DNA from 2 places in the Vibrio coralinecrosis genome. Region 2 is predicted to be linked to the other one. Evidence: predicted binding sites of a transcription regulator. Region 2 holds the regulator's gene; the other holds the start of a gene.
What was found. The regulator CRP, encoded in region 2, controls carbon source genes, mostly activating them, when cyclic AMP is high. The targets are predictions, from matches to a motif close to TGTGANNNNNNTCACA.
Positions count from the first base shown of each region.

Region 1: the regulator CRP is predicted to act here: its motif matches at 3,821-3,836, upstream of udp (uridine phosphorylase).

Region 1 is NZ_CP024627.1:2,259,979-2,268,084, forward strand. Features, by position in the region: gene metG (methionine--tRNA ligase) at 1-341, shown strand, start outside; gene CTT30_RS10525 (hypothetical protein) at 549-1,361, shown strand; gene CTT30_RS10530 (type III PLP-dependent enzyme) at 1,677-2,876, shown strand; gene udp (uridine phosphorylase) at 2,957-3,715, opposite strand; gene CTT30_RS10540 (zinc/cadmium/mercury/lead-transporting ATPase) at 3,984-6,290, opposite strand; gene CTT30_RS10545 (MATE family efflux transporter) at 6,348-7,814, opposite strand; gene CTT30_RS10550 (CBS domain-containing protein) at 7,895-8,106, opposite strand, start outside.
Region 2 is NZ_CP024627.1:3,001,174-3,009,279, forward strand. Features, by position in the region: gene kefG (glutathione-regulated potassium-efflux system ancillary protein KefG) at 1-94, opposite strand, end outside; gene CTT30_RS14175 (ABC transporter ATP-binding protein) at 261-2,180, shown strand; gene CTT30_RS14180 (TIGR02444 family protein) at 2,180-2,656, shown strand; gene CTT30_RS14185 (hydrolase) at 2,668-3,645, shown strand; gene CTT30_RS14190 (YheU family protein) at 3,685-3,903, shown strand; gene CTT30_RS14195 (phosphoribulokinase) at 3,986-4,855, shown strand; gene crp (cAMP-activated global transcriptional regulator CRP) at 5,098-5,730, shown strand; partial or broken gene CTT30_RS14205 (SLC13 family permease) at 5,911-7,325, shown strand; gene CTT30_RS14210 (methyl-accepting chemotaxis protein) at 7,593-8,106, shown strand, end outside.

The DNA.
Region 1 (8,106 bases), 740 kb from region 2:
AAGAGCCAATTGCGGACGAAATCGAGTTTGATGACTTTGCGAAAGTTGATCTTCGTATTGCTAAGATCGTTGAATGTGAAGAAGTACCAAAAGCAAACAAGCTTCTCAAATTGAAGTTGGATATCGGTGGTGAAGTGCGTCAGGTATTTGCAGGCATTAAGTCCGCTTACAAGCCTGAAGATCTGATTGGTAAGCACACAGTCATGGTGGCAAACCTTAAACCACGTAAGATGAAGTTTGGTATGTCTGAAGGCATGGTACTGGCAGCAGGCCCAGGTGGCAGTGATCTTTGGATCCTAGAGCCGCACGAAGGTGCCCAGCCAGGCATGCGTGTCATGTAAGTCAACTGACTTTTAGTTATTCAAGCCCCGCCCTCTGGTGTAGCGGGGCTTTTTTGTGCCCTATTTCACACTTTTGGTGAGCTGGTGCACCTTCTAAGAGCACACCAGTACACCTAATATAAATAAACCATTGAAATATAATTGATAAATTTCTGGCACCGAACCTGCTCTACCTATAAAGAGGTATCAAGCAACAAGGAGTTGGTTATGTTTGTGCTTATTTCTATCGTTATATCACTCAGTATTTTGCTGGCACTATTTCACTTTTCAAAACACCGTCAGTCAACACTTCAAAGAAAGTTCGACATTCTGGTCTTACTTAGGAAGGTGTTACTACTCAGCCGACAGCATAGGTCTCTGACTCATCAAGCGCTGTTCAATCAAAGTCCATCATACACACATCTTGAGTTAGACCGTCTCTATAATCAGATGATAGATACATCCGGTGAACTTATCTCCGTTGCACAATTTGAGAACAAACCCATGTATCGAATACTGCAGCTCAAACTAAAAGGGTTACATAAAGACTGGTCACAACGTTCTGTTGCGCGCAATCAAGTCATTCATGGTCATGCGATACGCCATTGCCTGTTTCTAATGGATGAAGTTGCGATTGCTTGGCTGATTGAATCCGGCAGAGAAGAGCTTAGTGACGAGTACCACCTCAATTGGCAGCAGGTACTAGACAGTATGGAGGTGCTGACTCAATTACGTGTGTCCATTCAAGAGGCCCATTACCCAGAAGGAATGCTGCGTGTGAAGTACTACTGCGATAAATCGAGACGTAAGCTCAATCAACTGTCGCTTATCTGCCCAATGTCAATTGCTTCACCACTTAGCTCTAAAGCCATGCATACCTTGTCTGAAGTCAGTGCATCCGATGAGATGCTGCTATCAATAGAAGAGCTTTATCAACTAACCACCGATATCTCACTGATCATTTCACAAGTTTACGACCAGATGCTATCCGACATGACAGAAAGCCTATACCAGCCTTTACCTAAAATCGCATACAGCTAGCAACAACAGGCTAACACTGTCAGTGTTAGCCTCTCTCGATTTTTAACTACGCGGAAATGACTCAATAATCTCTTATCGTAACGACAAAAATTATTCATTTTCTTTTCTAGGTTCCGCTATTGATCGAAAGGATTGATGCTTTTACTATCACCTCGCTTCTTGATGATAGCCAATCCGAGTACATCACAGCAGTTTGTGGCAAGGCGATAGAGCAACTATCCAAGAGTGACTTTGACTGCGCATTGCGCATTTTTTGACGCTCCACGTTCTACCTATCACTTAGTGAACGTGTCTTAACTTTGTTGGAGATTAACCATGGCTATCGCTCATTCTGTCCTTGATTTTCAGTCTTACACTTCTAACGCACTATCTGCGCAAGAGTCACAACTTATCCAATCGTCTATAGATCAATTGGGCTCACCACTTTTGTTACTGGACTGCGATGTAGTACGTCAGCAATACCAAGCTTTGAGTCGCGCATTACCAAATGTCACTCTTCACTTTGCACTGAAGCCTTTGCCACATCCTGCTGTGGTGCAAACACTGTTAGCAGAAGGAGCCAGTTTCGACCTAGCCACCAGTGGAGAAGTTGAGTTGGTCGCACAACAAGGTGTACCTGCTGAAAGAACTATTCACACTCACCCAATCAAACGCGATAGCGACATTCGTGACGCTCTTGCTTATGGATGCAAAGTCTTTGTAGTAGATAACATCAATGAACTGGAAAAGTTTGTTGCTTATCGAGATGAAGTCGAGTTGTTGGTTCGCTTAAGTTTTCGTAACTCTGAGGCCTTCGCTGATCTGTCGAAAAAGTTTGGTTGCACTCCAAAACAAGCGCTAGAGTTAATTGCTCAAGCTCAAGAGTGGAATATTCACATCAAGGGTTTGTCATTTCATGTCGGTTCTCAGACGATGAATCCACAGAAGTATGTGGATGCGATCAACACTTGCTGCGAAGTGATGGAACAGGTGGTTGTTCAAAATCTACCAGCCTTGAGCACATTGGATATTGGCGGTGGCTTCCCTGTCAGCTACAACTCACAAGTAATGCCTATTGAGCTCTTTTGCCAGCCGATAAATCAAGCATTGAGTCAGCTACCTGAAACCGTTCAAGTTATCGCTGAGCCAGGGCGTTTTATTGTCGCTCAAGCTATGACGAGTGTCGCTTCAGTTATGGGGCAAGCAGAGCGTGATGGACAAATCTGGTATTACCTTGATGACGGTATCTATGGCTCCTTTAGTGGGTTAATGTTCGATGACGCTAAATACCCACTGACAACCTTAAATAAAGAGGGTGAATGCTTACCGAGCGTTTTAGCAGGACCAACATGCGACAGCATTGACGTGATTGCTGAAAACATCATGCTACCCAAGTTGAACAACGGTGACTTAGTGGTTGGGCGTATGATGGGAGCCTATACCAGTGCGACTGCAACAGACTTTAACTTCTTCAAGCGAGCACAAACGGTGCTAGTCAACCAGCAAAGCGTTGCCCAAGAGAGATTAATCGGCTAACGCATCAGCTCTCAATGATACCCACAACAAAAAAGCCTCACATACCAATGTGAGGCTTCAGGTTCACTATCTACGGAGAATTAAAGCATTTTGCGTGCAGCTTCAACCACAACTTTGATTGAACGCGCTTCTGTTTCTTTCAACGTTGAATGGTCTGGGATCTCTTTCTGAGTACGGTTGATGATAACACCTGCCACACAGCCAGCTTTCAAGCCTGAGCTAGCACACATGGTTAGCAGTGTCGCAGACTCCATTTCAAAGTTCAGCACACCCATATCTTGCCATTCTTTCATAGAACCTTGGAAGCGCTTAACCACACGGCCAGAGAACGTATCATAACGCTCTTGACCTGGGTAGAACGTATCGCTTGATGCTGTTACACCCATATGAACAGTGGCACCAGACTCTTCAACCGCCGCTTTCATTGCTGTAGCCACTTCAAAATCTGCCACTGCTGGGAATTCCATTGGAGCAAAGTGAAGACTTGCACCATCCAAGCGAACCGAGCCTGTTGATACAATCATGTCACCAACGTTAACGTGTGGCTGAATTGCACCTGTAGTACCAACACGTAAGAAAGTACGTACACCAAGTTGCGCCAGTTCTTCAACCGCGATTGAAGTTGAAGGGCCGCCGATACCTGTAGAACAAACCACAACTGGCTTGCCATCTAGCTCTGCACGGTACAGGGTGTATTCACGGTGACTAGCCAAAAATACTGGATTTTCCATCTCTTCAGCGATTTTCTGAACGCGAGCTGGGTCACCTGGAATAATCGCGAGTGTCGCACCAGCAAGATCAGCTTCAGTAACACCTAAGTGAAATACGGCTTGAGACATAGGGGGCTCCTTGTTTTGACGAAACTTGATTCAGCGTCCGAATCTTTTCGTTCTTTAAATTTCATTGGGTACAGGAATACTTTATCTGACTCAGCCTCACCAAAGAGTGATTAAACTCACATAGATGAGCGCAAACAGAATTAACCTTGCACATAAAATCGGTTGGTATCACATTTTTATACAAATCGGCTTCTTGTGTTGCATAAAAAACAGCCTCTGCACCATAAATACAGAGGCTGAGCGTTTAATCAGAAATGTTGTGAATGGGCTAATCCTGCTGAGACTTGAATTTCAATAGCCGAAGCGCATTCAACGTCACAATCGCTGTTGCCCCACTATCTGCTAATACTGCCACCCAGAGGCCAGTAATACCCAATAAACTGGTCACTAAGAACACTCCCTTCAGACCCAGGGCTAAGAAGATATTCTGACGAATATTGCTTAGTGTCGCACGTGACAGCTCTATCATACTTGCCAGCTCCACCAATCGGTTGTGAGTAATTGCAGCATCTGCGGTTTCGAGAGCAACGTCCGTACCACCGCCCATAGCGATCCCGATGCTTGATGCTTTCATCGCAGGAGCATCATTGATGCCGTCGCCAACCATAGCGACATTCGCGTTGGAGGACAGCTCCTCAACATAGGTTACTTTATCCTGAGGCAGCAGGCTGGCTTTAAAGTCAATGTCGATCATCGAGCTGATCGCTTGCGCGCTGCGAGGGTTATCACCCGTTAACATGATCGAATTAATGCCTAAGCCTTTCAGCGCCTTCACGGCTTTGGCGGAGTCTTCACGCAAGGTGTCTTGCCAAGCAATCAAGCCCATCACCGTATCTTCATTCTGCACAGCTACTACGACCGTCTTACCTTGCTCTTCCATCTGCTGAATACGAGATTCGATGTTACCGCTCAACTCAAACCCAAGCTTACTTGGTGCAATTGCCTGATACACAACCCCATTCACCACACCACGGACTCCACTACCGATCAACGCCTGTTTGTCCAAAGCTTCCGGTAAGTGGACACCTGTTGATTTGGCTTTGTTCACCAGCGAGACTGCCAGAGGATGACTTGAACCCACCTCAATAGCCGCGATACTTTCGAGTACTTCGGACTCTCTAACATCACCAAATGTGATAATGTCCGTCACTTCCGGTTTACCTTTAGTCAAAGTACCCGTCTTATCGAAGGCAATGGTTTCAATCTTTCCAAGTTGTTCTAACGCCGCTCCACCTTTAATTAGAGCCCCACGTTTTGCTGCTGCCGCCAACCCTGATGTAATCGCTGCTGGTGTGGAGATCACCAGTGCACAAGGGCATGCAATCAACAGCAACGCTAGGCCGCGGTATACCCAAGTTTCCCAAGGCTGAGCAAAGAACATTGGCGGTACGATAATCACAAACAGCGATACCAGCATCATGAGTGGCGTGTACCAACGGCTAAATTTATCTAAGAAACGTTCCAGAGGCGCTTTACGTGATTCTGCTTCTTCAATTAGATGAAGAATACGATCAATGGCGTTCTCACCTTGTTTAGAGGTAATGGTAAAGCGCACCACTTTGTCCACCACAACGGCACCAGCCATGACGGATTCATTTTGATAACGTTCGACTGGGATGGATTCACCGGTGAGTGCACTTTCATCGAAACTGGCTACGTCACCGATTAATTTGCCATCTGCGGGCAATCTTGCTCCAGGCGAGACCTCAATGATATCGCCAGGTTGCAACTCACTGGCTGAGACTTCAACACGCTGGCCGTCAATAATTTTAGTCGCGGTTTCCGGCACCAATTCCATCAAGGCTTGAACGCCGCTTCGGGCTCGAGAAGCGGCAAAAGCCTCTAACTGCTCACCAATCAAGAACAGCAGCAATACCATGGCTGCTTCGACAGTCTCCCCCAAATAAAGAGCACCCAGTGCTGCCACACTCATTAGTGTTTCAATGGCAAAGGGCGTACCTGATTTGGCTAATACAATGGCTTTCTTACCGATGGGATATAGGCCAGCCAAACACGTTAGAATAAACATCCATTCGCTGACTAGAGGAAGAGCCGGTTTGAGCACTGCCGCAACCGCCATCGCCGATGCAATGGCAATAATCTGGGCGTTTTGCTTGAAGATATGTTTCCAGCCAGAAGCCGTTTTTTGATTAGAAGAAGAGTTGGGACTGGCAAAGCTAAAGCCAGTATCAAGAATAGTTTGTTCAACCAGTTGTGCCACACCAGAGTGGCCTACTTTTACAACCAATTTTTCTGTCGCAAACAGAACTTTTGCTTCAACAACACCATCAACTTTGTTGACGGCAGTTTCAATTTTTCGCGCGCAGGATGGGCAATCCATACCACCGATTTTCCAGCTTTGCGTCACATTTGGTTTTTGTAACCGGCCGGAGTCACTTTCCTCATCGGCTGGATCCGTACCACTAGTGCAGTTGTCTGAGCTACAGCAGCCAGAATCTGCCATTTCAACGCCTGCAACCTTGATGGTCGAAATTTTTGGGCTGGCACAAGAGCCTGTATTTGAGGGATTAACCGCTACTTTATCTGAACGACATGCTTGATGTTTGGTGCACATAAGTTTATCTCCATTGAATGTACACCTTAATCATAAACCTTGGAGTCAACTCCAAGGTCAACTATTTTTTACTTCCTGAGGCAAGATGTCTTTCTGACTGGCCACTTCATCAATCAAGACAGCATCATGAGTACAAAACGGCTGAGAGTTGATACTGGTAATCGAGGGATCTTCCTCCACCAGCTCTGTGGTTTCACCTTTCATTAAATCGGCCAAGTGCATACGTAAAACAAAGGTCGCTAGGATACCAAATACAATCGACCCAAACGCTTGACCATACAGCACGCCTAGCGCCCCAAACCAACTCGAACCTAAATAAACAAACGGCAAGGTCCCCAACGTCGCTTTACCTAAGTTTAATGCTGTCGAATACAACGGCTTACCAAGGTTATTGAAAGAGGTATTGGCAACAAATTGCGCCCCATTGAAAATAAAGCTCACAGCCACATAGGTACAAAAGGCAGAGACGATAACGGCGGCATCACCTTTCAAGCTGAACCCAGAAATCACCAACGATTGTGCGAAGTAGAGAATGAAGCAAACCAGAATCGTGTAAGTAGTGGTCACGATGAGTGAGTTGTTTAACGTATCACGCACACGATCAAATCGCTCAGCTCCAAAATTTTGACCTATGATTGGCCCGACTGCCCCCGACAGAGCAAATATCACCGCAAAACACACTGGGATCAGACGCCCGATAACCGCATAACCTGCGACAAAATCTTCGCCATATTGTGCAATTGACGTTGTTACGATTGCGTTGCCAATCGGGGTCGCGATATTGGTGATAATGGCTGGAATCGCAATCATCAAAATTGCTTTGAGATTACGGCTCCAATCGGACAAAGATAGCGGTGCAACTAGTTGATGAACGCGAATCAGCGGATAGATAGAAAAAAACAACACGGTAAAGCGGGCAAAGACGGTGGCAATCGCTACCCCTTCAACATTCCAACCAAAACCAAAGATAAAAATAGGATCAAGAATCGCATTAGCAATACCGCCTGCAAGCGTCGCCCACATGGAGCGCTTTGCGTCTCCAGCCGCCCTTAAACCTGCTCCCGCGGACATGGCAATAGCAATCACAGGGCCGCTTGGGATCAGTATTCTCAAATAAGCTTCTGCACGCTCTGCCACGTACCCTTTCGCACCAATCGCCTGCAACAACTCGGGGATACAAATAAACATCACAGCGCTAACCACGCTACTGATAACAAACGCCGTGGCAATAATACTACTGCTTAGGTGCCTAGCATGAGCGCGTTGTTTAGCGCCAATCGCTTTGGACACCAACGCGCCCATTGCAATTGAGGTACCAATTGAAATCGAGGTGGAGAAAAATACCAGAGTGCCTGCAAAACCAACGGCAGCCGCTAGCTCGACTTGCCCCAACATGCTGATGAACAGCATGTCCAGTAAGTCAACAACAAATAGGGCCATCAAACCAACAGAGCCAGCCCCAGACATCACCAAAATATGGCGCATAGTGGAGCCTTCAACAAATTTTGCGCTCTGGCTTTGCATTCTCTTCCCCGATATTTATTGGTGATAATAAAAGTAAGAGGCGCTCATTTGCGCCTCTCTTTATCATTTTTGCTTGATAACTATACCGGATGCTTAAAGCAATCATCCAAGTTCCTAGCTACTGCCCTTAACACATCTCGGCGAGTGATGATCCCAACCAATTTCCCATTATCTATAACAGGGTACACTTTAGGCTTACCTACCTGCATCATATCTGCCAACTCAATAATCGAAGTATCCGGCCCCACCGAAATAACTTCGGGATGCATACAATCTGACACAATGTGAGTAT
Region 2 (8,106 bases):
GGTTTGCGACAGAGCTTTGCGATTCAGGGTGAGCATAAATCACCAGCACTTTCGGTTTTTCAGGTGACTCAATATTTAAATCGTTTACAGCCATTCCGTAAGCAGCCATCCTTTTGTTTTCAATGCCTAAGCTGGGCTTAGGTACAATTTTATCGTTATCAGTTTGTTATACGTTGTTGTTAAGCATAACGCAATGATCGACATTTTATCTCATTCCCCCTACTATTCGACGCGACACGAGCAAGAATAAGCACAAGATTATGATTACCTTTTCTGACATCCAGTTACTGCGTGGCGGCAAACCATTATTGGATCAAACCTCAGCAACGATTCACCCTGGCGACAAGGTCGGCCTAGTCGGTAAAAATGGCTGTGGCAAGTCGACACTGTTTGCCTTAATTAAAGATGAGTTGTCAATTGATGCCGGTAACTTCAGTAAACCTTTACATTGGGAGCTCGCTTGGGTTGCGCAGGAAACACCTGCACTAGAGCGTCCGGCACTGGAATACGTCATTGATGGTGATCGTGAATACCGAGCGTTAGAAGCTCAGCTTCTTCAAGCCGAACAAGCGGACAATGGTACTCTGGTTGCTGAACTGCATGGAAAGATTGAGACCATTGGCGGATACAGCATCCGCGCTCGTGCGGCTGAATTGCTTGATGGTTTAGGCTTTAGCCAAGACCAGATGAATTGGAACCTGACACAGTTCTCAGGCGGATGGCGTATGCGTCTCAACCTTGCCCAAGCCCTACTATGCCGCTCAGACCTACTGCTACTCGATGAGCCAACCAACCACTTAGATCTGGATGCCGTGATGTGGTTAGAAAGGTGGTTGCAAAACTACCCAGGTACACTCGTCCTTATCTCGCACGACCGTGATTTTCTCGATCCTATCGTTGGCCGTATTATTCATATCGAAAATGAGCAGATGAATGAGTACACCGGCAACTACTCCTCGTTTGAAGATCAGCGCGCCCAGAAACTGCTCCTGCAACAAGCGCAATTTCAGAAACAGCAGAAGCAAATGGCGCATATGCAGAAGTATATCGACCGTTTCCGTTATAAAGCCTCGAAAGCCCGTCAAGCACAAAGCCGCATCAAGGCATTGGATCGCATGGAAAAAGTGCTGCCTGCGCAATTTGATAACCCATTCAGCTTTGAGTTTCGTGATCCCGATGCGTTACCCAACCCAATCATTATGATGGATGAGGTCTCTGCAGGTTATGGAGACAACCTGATCTTAGAGAAAATCCGCCTCAATCTGGTTCCCGGCAGCCGTATAGGCCTACTCGGACGTAACGGCGCAGGTAAATCAACTCTGATCAAACTGCTTTCCCGTGAGTTGAACCCACAAGGTGGCGAGCTGACTTACTCGCAAGGCGTTAAAATCGGTTACTTTGCTCAGCACCAGCTAGAAACTTTACACCCTGAAGAAACGCCTCTTCAGCACATGATGCAAATTGCGCCCGACAAGAACGAACTTGAGCTGCGCAACTATCTGGGTAGCTTTGGATTCCAAGGTGACAAAGCGTTAGAAAAAGTGGCTCCTTTCTCTGGGGGCGAGAAAGCTCGCCTCGTGTTGGCGTTGATTGTGTGGCAAAAACCCAACTTGCTGCTGCTCGACGAACCCACCAACCACTTGGACTTGGATATGCGCCAAGCTCTGACGCTTGCTCTACAAACATTCGAAGGCGCAATGGTAATTGTCTCGCATGACCGTTATTTGCTGCGTGCGACCACTGATGACCTCTATTTGGTGCATGATCGTCAGGTCGCACCATTTGATGGCGATCTCAATGATTACTACAAGTGGCTGACAGAGCAGCAGAAAGCTGAACGCCGCGAAGCACAATCTGCGCAACCAGACAAGAGCGCTACCAACAGTGCTGCCGCCAAGAAAGAGCAGAAACGTCGTGAAGCAGAATTCCGTAAACAGACGGCACCTGTACGCAAAACACTCACCAAGCTTGAAGCTAAGATGGAGACCCTAGGTAATCAATTAGCGGAAGCAGAAACGCAATTATCTGATAACTCACTGTATGAAGCGGAAAATAAAGCTAAACTTAATCAGGTATTAACCGCTCAGAGTCAGGCTAAAGCAGAGCTGGAAGAGGTCGAAATGGAATGGATGGCACTGCAGGAGGAGCTGGAGCAGATGGAACAGGAGTTTAACGGTTAATGAGCTCAAAGCACGTATCAGTTTCGCTAACCCTAGAACGCTTATGGCAGTTCAGCCTGCAATATTACAGTGTTCGAGAAGTGAAAGATGCGTGCCTCAATTTACAAAACCAGTTCAAAGGCAATGTAAACCTGCTGTTGCTGCTGAAATGGCTTGATGAGCAGCAGGCTGCCTTTCTCGATGAAGACTGGCACAAAGTCGAAGAGTGTCTAGGTCGTTCAGAAACCCTGTTACACAGCTATCGAGACCTACGTCGTAAACTCAAATCCCACGTCCCAGACACCCTCTACAGAGAATCCTTGCAATTCGAATTGCAACTTGAAAAGCAACAACAGTCTGATCTGGTCGATTGCATCAACAGTATAGAACTTCAGACTAACCAAGCTGAACCGCTGACGTTGAGATATTGTCGTCAGCTTGGCGGAGAACATTTGCACGATGTTTTTGCCCATTCCATCGATGACCTTACCCACTGATAGGCGTTCTTATGACTCAATTTATTGCTGCCAAAGGATTAGCCAATCCGCATCTGCAAACTCTGGCACCACGTTTCATTCGTAAGAAAGCACTGTTTGAACCGCTTTGGCAGACCCTGAATACTCCGGATGGTGATTTTCTCGATCTAGCTTGGAGTGAAGACTGGCAAACTGAGCAAGCTAAGAAAAAACCTGTTTTTGTCTTGTTTCATGGGCTAGAAGGCTGCTTTTACAGCCCTTATGCCAATGGCCTGATGCACGCATTTTCTCAACATGGCTGGCTGTCTGTGATGATGCATTTTCGCGGCTGCAGCGGCAAACCGAACCACCGTGCGCGAGCCTATCATTCGGGGGAAGTAGAAGACGCACGCTTGTTCCTTGAGCAGCTAAATCAACAACTACCAAATCAAACCAAAGTCGCGGTAGGGATTTCTCTTGGTGGCAACATGCTGGCTAACTATCTGGCGCAATACAATCAAGAGCCACTACTTTCTGCGGCGACCATCGTCTCGGCACCACTCGATCTATCGGCCTGTTCAGAGCGCATCGAGAAAGGATTCTCCAAGGTGTATAAAACGTACCTGCTCTCATCTTTGAAGAAAAATGCTCTGCGTAAACATCACCTAATTAAAGGCGAGCTCAATGTCTCTTACCAAAGCATAAAGCGAGTCACCAAACTGTTTGAATTTGATGATTTGATTACCGCTCCTTTACATGGCTTTAAAGACGCACAGGATTACTATCAGAGGTGCTCCGGTATTCATCGACTCAAAGACATTCGCATACCGACACAAATCATTCATGCCAAAGACGACCCTTTTATGACAGATGCCGTTATACCAAAATTCGTTTTACCAGATAACATTGACTACCGCTTGTTCGAACAAGGTGGTCATGTGGGCTTTTTAACCGGCAGCGCACTCAAACCGAGGTTCTGGCTAGAAGAAGCGTTACCAGCCTACTACCAAAGTCTGGTGGTTTCTGGATAATAGCCGTCAACTTTTCGAGCATAAAAGACAGAGGTATTTATGATCGTTCCATGGCAACAAATTGACCCAGACACACTGGACAACCTGATTCGTGAATTCGTCCTGCGTGAAGGCACAGACTACGGCGAACTAGAAATTTCCCTGCAAGACAAAATCGATCAAATCAAAAACCAGCTCGAAGCAGGTGAAGCTGTTGTGGTTTTTTCTGAGCTTCACGAGACCGTCGACATTCAGCTCAAACAAAAGTTTTCTTTTTAAAACACAGCATACAGTCTCTTCCCATTAAAGCGTGTTATAGTGGCATGCAACAAGGGACAGTTATTTACAGACAAGGTTTGTCATGTCAGCAAAACATCCGATTATTGCCGTCACTGGTTCATCTGGTGCGGGCACCACAACGACATCTGAAGCGTTCCGCAAAATGTTCAACATGATGAACGTCAAGCCCGCTTGGGTAGAAGGTGATAGTTTTCACCGCTTTACGCGCCCAGAGATGGATGTCGAAATTCGCAAAGCCCGTGAACAGGGGCGACACATCAGCTACTTTGGCCCACAGGCGAACGACTTCCCAGCACTCGCTGAGTTTTTCCGTAAATACGGAAATGAAGGAACAGGTCAGGTACGCCGTTATCTGCACACCTTTGATGAAGCCGTACCGTACAATCAGATGCCGGGTACCTTTACGCCATGGCAAGAACTGCCTGAGAACTCTGATGTATTGTTTTATGAAGGCTTGCACGGTGGCGTCGTTGATGGCGATGTTAACGTCGCTCAGCACGTCGACTTTCTGATTGGCATGGTCCCCATTGTTAACTTGGAATGGATCCAAAAGTTCGTTCGAGATACCCGAGATCGTGGCCACTCTCGAGAGGCCGTGATGGACTCTATTGTCCGTTCAATGGACGACTACCTAAACTACATTACTCCCCAGTTCTCGCGCACTCATATTAACTTCCAGCGTGTTCCAACCGTCGATACTTCTAACCCATTAAATGCCAAAGGTATACCAAGCTTAGATGAAAGCTTTGTCGTGATTCGTCTTCGTGGTATTAAAAACGTCGACTTCCCTTACCTACTGGCGATGATTGACGGCTCATTTATGTCACGTCATAACACGCTCGTGGTGCCTGGGGGCAAAATGAGTTTCGCGGTCGAGCTAATTGTGCGCCCTATTTTGCAACAACTGATCGAAACCGGAAAAATTGGTTAACAACCACCGGATAAGCACGATTACTTTTCATACCGTGATCATGTGCACATTTTTGCGTACAAAATCGTAAGGTGTACCCGATTAAAATCAAGAAATCGATTTCAAAAAAAGATACTATTTGAAACCGAAACAAAGATGGCTTGCAGCATTTGAAAAGTGCTCTTATCCTAGTAGGTCTTGATTCAAGGCTTAGCTAAAACATGGAAAGCAGCAAGCGTACCCTGCAGAGGAAGTGAGATATTATGGTTCTAGGTAAACCTCAAACCGATCCAACATTAGAGTGGTTCCTTTCACACTGTCATATTCATAAGTACCCATCAAAAAGCACGCTGATCCACGCGGGCGAAAAAGCAGAAACTCTTTACTACATTGTTAAAGGTTCTGTGGCAGTACTTATCAAAGACGAAGAAGGTAAGGAAATGATCCTTTCTTACCTAAACCAAGGCGACTTTATCGGTGAACTTGGTTTATTCGAAGAAGACCAAGAGCGTACGGCATGGGTTCGTGCCAAATCTCCTTGTGAAGTAGCAGAAATTTCATTCAAGAAATTCCGTCAGCTAATCCAAGTTAACCCTGACATCCTGATGCGTCTGTCCGCACAAATGGCAAGCCGTCTACAGGTCACTAGTCAGAAAGTGGGTGACTTGGCATTCCTAGACGTAACCGGCCGCATCGCACAAACCCTGCTTAATCTGGCGAAACAGCCAGATGCAATGACACACCCAGACGGTATGCAGATCAAGATCACTCGTCAGGAAATCGGTCAGATTGTTGGCTGTTCTCGTGAGACAGTAGGTCGTATCTTGAAGATGCTAGAAGAGCAGAACTTAATTTCTGCCCACGGTAAGACAATTGTTGTTTACGGTACTCGTTAATTACCGCGGCATAAAAGATTGAACAAACCACCAATGGCAACATTGGTGGTTTTTTTTGACCAAAAACAACCTTGCTTAACATTTCTTGATTACATATAAAAACTTCCATCTTAGTCTAAGACCTTCATTTAGTTATTCTTTATTCTTATCCGCAGAGTTTCGCTTTGAGGTTAAGCCCTTATGCCCAACATTGATCGAACCATAGTCATTAAGTTACTGATTTGCTTTGGTTTGCCAATTGCCGTGTTGTTTATGCCAATTGATGCCATCCCCATTGATGATCTGACTTTAATTCAACATCGTTTACTGGCTATCTTTCTGCTCGCCGCCCTATTATGGGTACTGGAGCCTGTTCCCGTTTTCGCCACTTCGATTTTGATCATCGCACTTGAATTGGTCATGATTTCAGACAAAGGTCTGCATCTCTTTCGCACTCCTCCAGCAGGACATGATCTGGGAGAGTTGATGAAATACACCGATATCTTCAGCGCCTTCTCCTCACCCATTATTATTCTATTTATGGGTGGGTTTGCGCTAGCCATCGCTGCATCAAAATACGAACTCGATAACAACCTTGCTCGAGTTTTGCTGCGCCCTTTCGGCCACCAGCCAAAATTTATTATGCTCGGCTTAATGTTGATTACTGCAGTGTTCTCAATGTTTATGTCTAATACCGCAACAACAGTGATGATGCTGGCACTGCTTGGCCCGATTGTCGCCTCAGCCCCCAAAGGCGATTTAGGGATAAAAGCACTGGTTTTGTGTATTCCCATTGCCGCTAATACAGGGGGATTGCCACTCCGATCGGAACCCCACCTAACGCCATCGCTCTACAATACTTAACGGGTGAAAACAGCATCGACTTTCTCAGCTGGATGATGATGGGTTTGCCTTTTGTGATAGTCCAGCTCACCTTTGCTTGGTTCCTACTTCAAAAACTGTTCCCTTCTTCACATCAAACTATGACACTGAAGCTCGACGGCCAGTTTCAGCGTAGCTGGCGTGCCATGGTAGTCTATGTCACCTTCGCGGCTACCATATTGTTATGGATGACGACAAAGCTGCATGGAATGAACACCTACGTGGTATCCATTATCCCTCTCGCGGTCTTCACATTGACAGGTATCATGGGCAAAGCAGAGCTCAAACAGATCAACTGGGATGTGTTGTGGTTAGTCGCTGGGGGCATTGCAATAGGAATTGGCCTAGATAAAACCGGATTGGCCGCTGCGCTGGCACACGCGATTGATTACGAGGCCTTGTCCCCAGTTGCGGTGGTCCTCACCCTGTCTATGGTGTGTTGGTTAATGGCGAACTTCATGTCCAACACCGCAACGGCCAACTTATTGATGCCGATCGCTGCAGCGATTGGGGCATCGATGGACAGCCTAGCTTCAGTCGGAGGATTGCAAGGCTTACTGGTCGTGGTAGCTTTCTCAGCATCACTTGGCATGATATTGCCCGTTTCTACTCCCCCTAACTCCCTCGCCTACTCAACTGGGCTTATCGAAAGTAAAGACATGGCAAAAACAGGGGTCATTATCGGTCTCGTTGGTTTAGCGATTGTCTATATGGCAGCTCTATTTTTAACCTAGATATTAGGTTGTGGCTTCTTGTTTCATTAATGGGCAAGAAGTCACAATTCAGTCAAAAGGTCCCTCTTCATCGATATTCCACTTCCTGAATATCCATATAGATCAAATCTATATTTTAATAACTTCTATAACATCAGCCTGTTAAACCAATATTCATAGCTATTTCAGCAGTTCCTACGTGAACTTCCGCACTAACAGGGTGTAACCACTAATTCAAACTCACACACCCTGATTTTCGATAGGTTGTCTAAGTATTAAGGAAGGGCAATGAGAAACACAATTAAATTAAAGATTCAGATCGCCATCGCGATCATTATTGCAATTGTCTCAGGAGTCCAGGCATGGATCTCTGTCAGTCAATTAAAACAAGAAACCACTTCCGCACTGAATAGTGAAATGGCTAACGTCAGCCATGCCACCTCTCGTTATATCAGTGACTGGCTCTCCATCCGAAGCGATATGATGCTGGCAAATGAAGTGAGCATTCTCAACACTGACAATGCCGATAGAGAGATGCTTATCACTAAACGAGCCGGAGGGTTCTTATCAGTCTATGCTGGTTTTGATGATGGTTCTATCGCTTATGGAGATAAAAGCGAGGATTGGCCTGCAGATTACGATCCTCGCACCCGACCTTGGTATAAAGATGCCATGGCAACCAATGGACTGATCGTCACCGAGCCCTATCAAGACTTCGATGGCAGTATCGTGGTCAGCTTTGCTAAAGCATTTAGCGGCAGTAAAAATGGCGTCTTAGCCGCAGATTTGACCGTGACGAATA